One region of the Erwinia sp. INIA01 genome, then DNA from elsewhere that is predicted to be linked to it. Evidence: predicted binding sites of a transcription regulator. Region 1 holds the regulator's gene; each other region holds the start of a gene.
The links. The regulator Fur, encoded in region 1, represses iron uptake genes when iron is present. The targets are predictions, from matches to a motif close to ATAATAATGAGAACNACTATCAA.

Region 1 (3,146 bases):
GTCGATTTTTTGTGCTGTAAAAACAATTATTTCCCTATGTTGTTAAAACATTGTCGTCATCACTTTCACTGGGGTATGATGCGCGCTGACATTTTTCCGCTGGTGATTTTTACGGCGGATAACGGCCTGACACATCAGAAATCCAGCCTTTCAGTATCACTAATCTATGGCAAAAGAGAACACGGACCGCACAACGATCGATCTGTTCGCAGATGAACGTCGCCCGGGACGACCGAAAACTAATCCGCTGACGCGTGATGAGCAGCTGCGCATCAATAAACGTAATCAGCTTAAACGCGATAAAGTTCGCGGGCTTAAGCGTGTCGAGCTGAAAATGAACAGTGAAGCCGTTGACGCACTTAACCAACTGGCCGAAGCGCGCAATATGAGCCGCAGTGAACTGATTGAAGAGATGTTGCTAAACCAGTTAAAACACCTTCAGTCCTGAATACACCGCGTGCTATCAACGCACAAAGCGACAAATGCCGCAGGATTACTCATTTATCCATTGACGGCGGTCTGCTATTATTACGGCTATCTGCAAAAATTTTGGCAGCCACCATATCATTAAGATTCAAGAGGTTATTAAACTCATGGCAATCGTAGGCATTTTCTTTGGCAGCGATACAGGCAATACGGAAAACATTGCAAAGATGATCCAGAAACAGCTGGGTAAAGACGTTGCAGAAGTTCGTGATATTGCCAAAAGCAGCAAAGAAGACCTTGAAGCCTTCGACATTCTGCTGCTGGGCATTCCCACCTGGTATTACGGTGAAGCCCAGTGTGACTGGGATGACTTTTTCCCTACGCTGGAAGAGATCGACTTCAACGGTAAGCTGGTAGCCCTGTTCGGCTGTGGCGATCAGGAAGACTACTCAGAATACTTCTGCGATGCGATGGGCACTATCCGCGACATCATTGAACCAAACGGTGCGATCCTGGTGGGCCAGTGGCCGACCGAAGGCTACAATTTCGAAGCTTCTAAAGGCCTGGCGGATGACAACCACTTCCTGGGTCTGGCGATTGACGAAGATCGTCAGCCAGAACTGACCAACGAGCGCGTTGATAAGTGGGTTAAGCAAATTTTTGATGAACTTCAGTTGAAAGAAATCATCGAAGCCTAAGCTAAACGGCCTGATGTGAGAGACATCTCACATCAGGCCAGTGATTTTTCCTATAGAAGTAATAGATACGTATTTGTAACTTCCACCTGTAAAAATGTACAATAACCCTATCGGTTACCCGCTTTCTCATCCTTCAGCCTCTCTAAACGATCTTTTGCGATCGCCGTGCGGCGGAGTGAGATAGAGCGAAATGTTAACTTTGTAAGATTTGGACGCAGGCCTCACTGGACGTAATGACATTAATCCTTACATCCAATAGTGGTATCAGGCATTCCTTGTTGTTTTCATTTCGATGTATGAGTTCTATACTGTGACGCATCCAACTCTAGCGTCAACCGATGTTCAGGGCTTTTCAGCCACTAAGTGACTAGCAAAGTAACAGGACAATATCCGCATGACTGACAACAATACCGCATTAAAGAAGGCCGGCCTGAAAGTCACGCTTCCACGACTGAAAATTCTGGAAGTGCTTCAGGAACCAGAAGGCCATCACGTCAGTGCGGAAGACTTGTATAAGCGCCTGATTGATATGGGCGAAGAAATCGGTTTAGCCACGGTCTACCGCGTGCTTAACCAGTTTGATGACGCAGGGATCGTTACCCGTCATAACTTTGAAGGCGGTAAATCCGTTTTCGAACTGACTCAGCAGCACCACCACGATCATCTGATCTGCCTGGACTGCGGTAAAGTTATTGAATTCCGCGACGAGTATATCGAAGCACGTCAGCGTGAAATCGCGACTCGCCACGGAATCAAGCTGAGCAATCACAGCCTGTATCTCTATGGCCATTGCTCTAAGGGCGACTGCCGCGAAGACGATACGCTGCACGACGAGTAATCCGTTCTGAAATCAGTATGAAACCGGTGGCTATGCCCACCGGTTTTTTTTGCGCGTTATCCGGCATAGACCGGCAGGACGTTCCAGTACGAAAGTATGGAAACCAGCGCATTCACCGCGCCGAAGATCAGCACCAGAACGATCGGTGCCGTCCCTCCTCTCACCTGCCAGGCAGCGTTGGTGAAACGTTGTCGGGCCTTTCTCGCCAGCATTGCCGGAGTGATCACCGCCCACAGCGTAGCCGCCAGCCCGGCATAACCAATCGCCACAAGAAAGCCGTTTGGCCAGATCATCGCCGCCGTCAGCGGAAGAATAAAGGTGACCACCGTCGTTTTTAACCGACCGAAGGCTGAACGATCAAACTTAAACAGATCGGCAAGATAGTCGAAGAACCCCAGACTGACACCGAGGAATGAACAGGCGACGGCAAAGTTCGAGAAGATATCCAGCAGCAGATTCAGATAGGGGCTGTGCAGCACACCCGACAGTGCGGCGACCAGCACGTCGATATTTCCGCCCTGTGCTGCAATCGCTTTGAATTCGTGGCGCGGGATATTGCCCATCGTGCCAATAATCCAGATAAAGTAGATCACCAGTGCCAGCAGTGTGCCAAACACCAGACAGCGACAAACCCGGCTGCCGTTCTTTTGATAGTAGCTGACCAGCCCGGCGATATTACCGTGATAGCCAAATGAAGCGAGGCAAAATGGGATCACCATCCACAGATAGCGCAGGTAGTGGCTTTCCTCCCCATGACTGTCCAGCAGTTTCACCGGTTCGATATGCCACAGCAGTCCGCCAAAGATAATCAAAAACGTAATCACTTTCGCGCCGAGAAAAATCAGCGTCATACGACTGACCATTGCCGTACCCAGCCAGATAAACAGCGCTACCAGTAGCGTAAAAGCGAACCCAGCGCTGCGGGCAGAAACCGGCAATGATAGCTGGCTCAGCGTATGCTGGATAATCGCTCCACTGGCGGAGATATAGGCATAGGTCAGTATCCCCAGAACAAAGGCGACGGACAGACCGTTAATCAGATTCCAGCCCCGTCCCAACAAATCGCGAGTGATCGTGTCGAAGCTGGAACCGGCCGGATAATGCAGACTGGCCTCCAAAAACAGCAACCCGGAAAGCAACATGCAGAACCAGGTGATAATCAGTAATGCTGACGACCAGAGAAA
Region 2 (3,146 bases), on a different contig from region 1:
TAAAGAACGGTTTCTGCGTCAGCGGGTTGATCGACATCTGCACATCGACATCAAAGGCAGCTTTAATCATCTCCGGCGTGCAGTTTTCATCTTCACCGGTCACGCCGAGCAGACGCCCCTGCTTCATAAACACCAGCATGTCAGCGTAGTTCACGGCGAAGTTAAGATCGTGCAGCACCACGACCACGGTACGGCCATGCAGCCGGGTCAGATCGTGCAGCAGTTCGAGGATCTCCACCTGATAGCGCAGATCGAGGAAGGTTGTGGGTTCATCCAGCAGAATGGTTTGGGTTTGCTGCGCCAGCGCCATCGCGATCCAGCAGCGCTGCCGCTGACCGCCGGAGAGGCTGTCCACCGACTGATGGGCGAATTCGGCGGTGCCGGTAAGCTGTAACGCCTGCTCAACCGCCGCTTCATCCGCATCCGACCACTGGCGCATAAAGTTCTGCCACGGGTAGCGGCCGCGGGAAACCAGCTCAAACACCGTCAGCCCTTCCGGCAGCAGCGGCGACTGCGGCAGCATGCCCAGCTGACGGGCAACGGCTTTAGTCGGCTGCTGGTGAATGCTTTTGCCATCCAGCAGCACGCTGCCGCCGAGGGGAGTCAGCATCCGTGCAATGGTGGTCAGCAGGGTGGATTTCCCCGAACCGTTAGCGCCGACCAGCACGGTCATTTTCTTCGCCGGGATCGTCAAACTGATATCATCAACGATTATCTGCTTCCCGTATCCGGCCGACAGCCGATCCAGCTCGATCCCCTGCTGCCGGGCCCTGTTCTCGCCCGCACTCTGCTCCACCCGCTGTGGCATTGACTACTCCTGCACCGCAACGGCGTGGCTCCCGGCCAGCGCGCGCGTAAGTCTCAAATAAAAATAACTCTCATTATCTTTCTCGATCATGCGTAGAATGAATGTAGTAGTCAAGAATTAATGCGGTGCTTATTAAAACATCTCGCTTCGCGATTTTATGGAATCTTCAGGAAAGATAAGTTTTTTAATTAATCATTATTATCAATAAATTAAAAAATAATAACCCGACAGGAAATGTGACAACCTGGCGTTAAAAAGCTTGCATGATTTTTTCCTTATTTTTGCGTTTACTACTACATATCAGCATGTTTGAATGATTCTCAATTACATATCCGACCCCATTAAACGGGCTAACGGGTAGGCAGCGTTAATCGCAATCAATCGGGCAATGAATACGAAAACTCCTCTCATCTCAGCAACGAAGATGAGACACGTGCAGGGTAAAAATTAAATGACTGAGTTAAAGCCTTCTTTTCTGGGGAAAAAGGGTTATGCGCTGTTTTCAGCGATCTTCATCGGCACGCTGGCCTCTTCGGTAACGATGGCGGCAGAAGCCCCCGCTGCGGCCAGCAGCAGCGACAAAACAACGAAAGATGCGGGAACGATGACGGTGGAAGCCAGCGTCGCCGATGCTGACAAAACCATGACCTCCGGCTATCAGCCACTGAATTCCACTACAGCCACCCTGACCAATATGCCGCTGCTGGATATCCCGCAGGTGGTGAATACCGTCAGCGATCGCGTGATTGAAGATCAGCACTCCACCACGCTGGATGAAGTGCTTAACAACGTCAGTAACGTGGTGCAGACCAACACCCTGGGCGGCACGCAGGATGCCTTTGTGCGCCGTGGCTTCGGCAGCAACCGCGATGGTTCCGTGCTGACTAACGGCCTGAAAACCGTCCTGCCACGCAGCTTCAACGCCGCTACCGAACGGGTTGAGGTATTGAAAGGCCCGGCTTCTACGCTGTACGGCATCCTCGACCCCGGCGGGCTGGTTAACGTGATTACCAAGCGCCCGGAACGCACCTTTGGCGGTTCCGTTTCAGCTACTTCCACCAGCTTTGGCGGCGGCACCGGTACGGTGGACCTGACCGGGCCGATCGAAGGCACCAACCTGGCGTATCGCCTGATTGGTTCCTATCAGCACGAAGATTACTGGCGCAACTTCGGCAAGGAGCGCAGCAGCTTTATTGCCCCGTCACTGACCTGGTTTGGTGACGATGCGACGGTCAATGTCTCTTATGCCCATCGCAACTACAGCACGCCGTTCGATCGCGGCACCATCTTCGATCTGAATACCGGCCACGCGGTGAATGTAAGCCGTGAAACCCGCTTTGATGAAGAGTACAACATCACCGACGGTGAATCGGATCTTGCGCAGCTGAATGCTGAATACCGCATTAACAATCAATGGACGGCGAAGTTTGACTACAGCTTCAGCCAGGATAAATACAGCGACAATCAGGCGCGCGTGATGAAGTATGACGCCGCCACCGGCAACCTGACCCGCCGCGTTGACGCCACGCAGGGATCGACCCAGCGTCAGCATTCCGCGCGCTTCGATCTGCAGGGCGACGTGGTGATTGGCGGACTGTACAACGAGATCCTGACCGGGGTGGCGTACGAGAACTACGATCTGCTGCGCACCGATATGATCCGCTGTAAGAACGTGCAGGATTTCAATATCTATAATCCGTCCTATGGGGCCACCGGCAAATGTACCTCGGTTTCCGCAGCGGACAGCGATCAGACCATTCAGCAGGTCAGCTACTCGACCTACGTGCAGGATTCACTGTATCTGACCGATAAGTGGATTGCCGTCGGTGCCCTGCGCTATCAGTACTTTACCGAATACGCCGGTAAGGGCCGTCCGTTTAACGTCAATACCGACAGCACCGACAATGCCTGGGTGCCGAAGTTTGGCCTGGTGTACAAAGCCACGCCGACGATCTCGCTGTTCGGGAACGTTTCGCGTTCGTTTATGCCGCAGTACTCCATTGCCAGCTACATCGGCGAACTGCCACCGGAAACCGCTACCGCGTGGGAAGCGGGCGCCAAGTTCGATCTGTTTGACGGCGTAACGGCGAACGTCACCCTGTTTAATATTAATAAAAACAACGTGCTGTATACCGAAACCATCAACGATGAGAGCGTAGCGAAGACCGCCGGACGGGTGCGTTCACGCGGGGTTGAGGTGGATGTAGCCGGTGCGCTGACGCAGAATATTAACGTCATCGCCAGCTATGGCTATACCGATGCCAAAGTCATGGAAGATCCGGATTACAAAGGGAAAATGCTGCCTAATGTACCGCGCCATACCGGATCGCTGTTCCTG
Region 3 (3,146 bases), on a different contig from region 1:
TTTCGGAATAATCGACAACGGGTTGCCGGTTTCCTTGCTCTTCGACTCCATCATATAGGTAGCGTTGGTGCGCCAGTCGAGTACGTCACGCAGCAGTGGCACGGTCAGGTTGGCTTCCAGTCCTTCCACCAGCGCCTTGCCGCCGTTTTCCCACTGCAGCACGTTATAGTTGGTCGTGGTGGTGGCAATAATGTCGGTACCGGCGACGATTTTGTTTTTGTAATCGTTGCGGAACCAGGTGATGCCAGCGGAGTAGCCCTCGGCGGCGAACTCCAGCCCCAGCTCTTTGTTCACGCTGACTTCGGCATCCAGGTCGGTGTTACCCAACAGGTAGCAGCTGCCGCTGGAGATGGTTTTCGGGCAGCCGTTGCCGCGCGTGCCGAGCAGATAGCCTTCGCTGGACTGATACAGGTTCGGCGCTTTAAACACTCTGGCGATACCGGCCTTCACCTTGAAGAACTCGCCGAGATCCTGCGACAGGTTCAGGCTTGGGCTCCAGTTATTACCGAACTGATTGTGGTGGTCGAAGCGCAGGCCCGGGATCAGGAAGGTGCCGACCCACGGTTCGATGTTGTCTTCAAAGTAGACGGCTGCGGTGGTGGCGCTGTTTTTCGGGTTACGATCCGCCGGATTGCCCGACTGGCCTCCGACGGTCACGCCGCTGGCGTCGGTGGCGCTGATTGACGCCGGGTCGTTCAGTTCTTCCCGGTTCCACTCCGCACCGAGGGTGACGGTTTGCGATAACCATTGTTCAATCGGGATATTCACTTCGCCGCTGGTACGGTAGTTTTCCAGACGGCTGGTGCTGAACTCGTCGCTGTTAATCATCCCCTCCACACGCCCGGTGGAGCCTTCGTTCAGGCGCGTGTTGTTGGTTTTCTCATACGATGCGGTGAATTTCGAGGTTCCCCACTCCCAGAAGCCGTTGTGGGTCAGCCCGTAGGACTGGCGATAAAGGCGGTTGGTTTCAGAGCCGTACAGCGAGTCGACCAGACCATTCGGGCTGAGGTTGCCGTTGCTGTACTGGGTGTCTCCGGCGTAGATATTGCCCTGGCGGCTGTAGCTGTAATCGAAATCGACGATCTGCGACGGTGTCAGTTTCCAGGAGAACAGGGCATTAATGTCTTTATTACGCACCCCTTCACGACCGGCGGCATAAGAGCCGTTCTGCGCGTTGTTGATATCGGCGGCGTCGGCGTCGGTTTTGTTGATGTTGCCGTACAGGCGCATGGTCAGCGCATCACCGGCCAGCGGGCCGCTGAGGTTAAAGTTGGCGCGTTTGGTATCGCCCTCTTTACTGTCTTCCGGCTGGTTGGTGAACAGGGAAAGCGAGCCGTGCCAGTCTTTGGTTGGGCGCTTGGTATAGATATTGATCACCCCGCCCGCCGCGCCGGAGCCGTAGCGTGCCGCCGCCGGGCCGCGCAGGACCTCGATGCGGTCAACCAGCTCGGCAGGTACCCAGTTGGTGTCGCCGCGCGTGTCGCGCTCGCCTTTCCAGCTGTAGCGCACCGAACTACGGGAATTCACCGGTACACCGTCGATCAGGATCAGCGTGTTTTCCGGGCCCATGCCGCGAATGTCGATCTGACGGTTATTGCCGCGGCTGCCGTTGGCGCTGTTGCCGGTCAGGTTGACGCCTGGCATTTTGCGGATGATGTCGGAGAGGTCGTTGACGGGTGGGCTTTTGGCAATATCTTCGGCGGTGATGATGGAGACGCCGGGTTGCTGTTTCAGTTCCTGTTCAGCGGTTTTCTGGACCGTCATCACAGCGTCGCTGTCGTTACTTTCTGCGTCTTCCGCTGCACTGGCTGTGGTCGCCATTAAACCGGTAAGAAGCAGAGCCAGAGGGTGAATCCGAAAACGTCCATATCTGTTCATCAAATAATCTCAAATTGTGGAGGATTGTAAGATGATGTGTATGATAACGAGAATTGTTATCACTAAAAGACCTGTAAGGACGAATTCACAATATCTCCACAATTGGCTACTTTTGTCAGTTTTTATCAGTGAAATTCCAGTAAATGCGGATTTTTCAGTTCGTTAAGTGTCATTTTTGCCTTTACATTCCGCAAAATTGTGTAGATTTTGTGTAGAACTCTGGCTTTAGCACGATGTGTTGATCTCAAACACTACACATTTCAGGATTTTGCCGTTATTATCCCGCAACAAAATTTAATACGAATAGTTCTCATTTATGTCAGTTTTCTGATTCTCAGGAGAGAGAAAATGCGTTTCCCTCAGGCCATTACGTCATCTCTGTTTGCGCTGTCCCTTGTCTGTTCACCCGCTGTGTTTGCTGCCACTGAAGGCGCAACGGTCAATATCGTTCATGCCCAGGGCACTACTGCCGTACCGAAGAATCCACAGCGTGTGGTGGTCCTTAGCCCGGCCGCGCTGGACATTACCGATGCGCTTGGCGTGAAGGTGATTGGCGTACCGAAAACCAGCGCCCACTATCCGGCGCACCTGGCAAAATATAACGGCCAGGACTATTTCGATGCCGGTACGCTGTTTGAGCCAAACTTTGAAGCCCTGAGCAACGCCAAACCCGACCTGATTATTGCCGGCGCGCGCGCGCGCGATGCCTACGGCAAGCTGAGTGAAATTGCCCCGACCATCTCTCCGGATCTCGACCCGCACAACTTCCTCGCCAGCATGACCGAACGCACCGAGCAGCTCGGTGAAATCTTCGGCAAGCAGGAAAAAGCGAAAGAGGTGCTGGCCGCGTTTAACGCGCAAATCGCCGACGTTCGTAGCGAATCGGCCAACGCCGGTAGCGCAATGATGCTGATGGTCAACGGCGGCAAGCTCAGCGCCTATTCACCGGGTTCCCGTTTTGGCTTTATCTATGATGTGCTGGGCTTTAAACCGGCTACCACCTTTAAGGAAACCGGCAACCACGGCAACTCGGTATCGCCAGAGTTCGTGATGGAAGCTAACCCGGACTGGCTGTTCGTGCTGGATCGCGACAGCGCGATTGGCCGTAAAGAAGGCAGCTCTGCGCAGCAGGTGCTGGATAACCCGCTGGTGCGCAAAACCAACGCCTGGAAAAAACAGCAGGTGGTGTATCTGGACTCCGGTTCGCTGTATATCGCCGGTGGTCTGCAAAGCTACAGCCTGTTGATGACCCAGGTGAAGCAGGTACT

Region 2: a site for Fur is predicted at 1,197-1,219, ahead of OMR58_RS04260 (TonB-dependent siderophore receptor). Genes of this name have one in related genera too.
Region 3: a site for Fur is predicted at 1,919-1,941, ahead of OMR58_RS04435 (TonB-dependent siderophore receptor). Genes of this name have one in related genera too.

What each region holds. Positions count from the first base shown of each region.
Region 1 covers NZ_JAPDNC010000012.1:32,699-35,844, forward strand. The annotation lists gene ybfF (esterase) at 1-20, shown strand, start outside; gene ybfE (LexA regulated protein) at 167-448, shown strand; gene fldA (flavodoxin FldA) at 594-1,124, shown strand; gene fur (ferric iron uptake transcriptional regulator) at 1,519-1,962, shown strand; gene mtr (tryptophan permease) at 2,019-3,146, opposite strand, start outside.
Region 2 covers NZ_JAPDNC010000002.1:520,222-523,367, reverse strand. The annotation lists gene OMR58_RS04265 (ABC transporter ATP-binding protein) at 1-808, opposite strand, end outside; gene OMR58_RS04260 (TonB-dependent siderophore receptor) at 1,350-3,146, shown strand, end outside.
Region 3 covers NZ_JAPDNC010000002.1:561,393-564,538, forward strand. The annotation lists gene OMR58_RS04435 (TonB-dependent siderophore receptor) at 1-1,821, opposite strand, end outside; gene OMR58_RS04440 (siderophore ABC transporter substrate-binding protein) at 2,227-3,146, shown strand, end outside.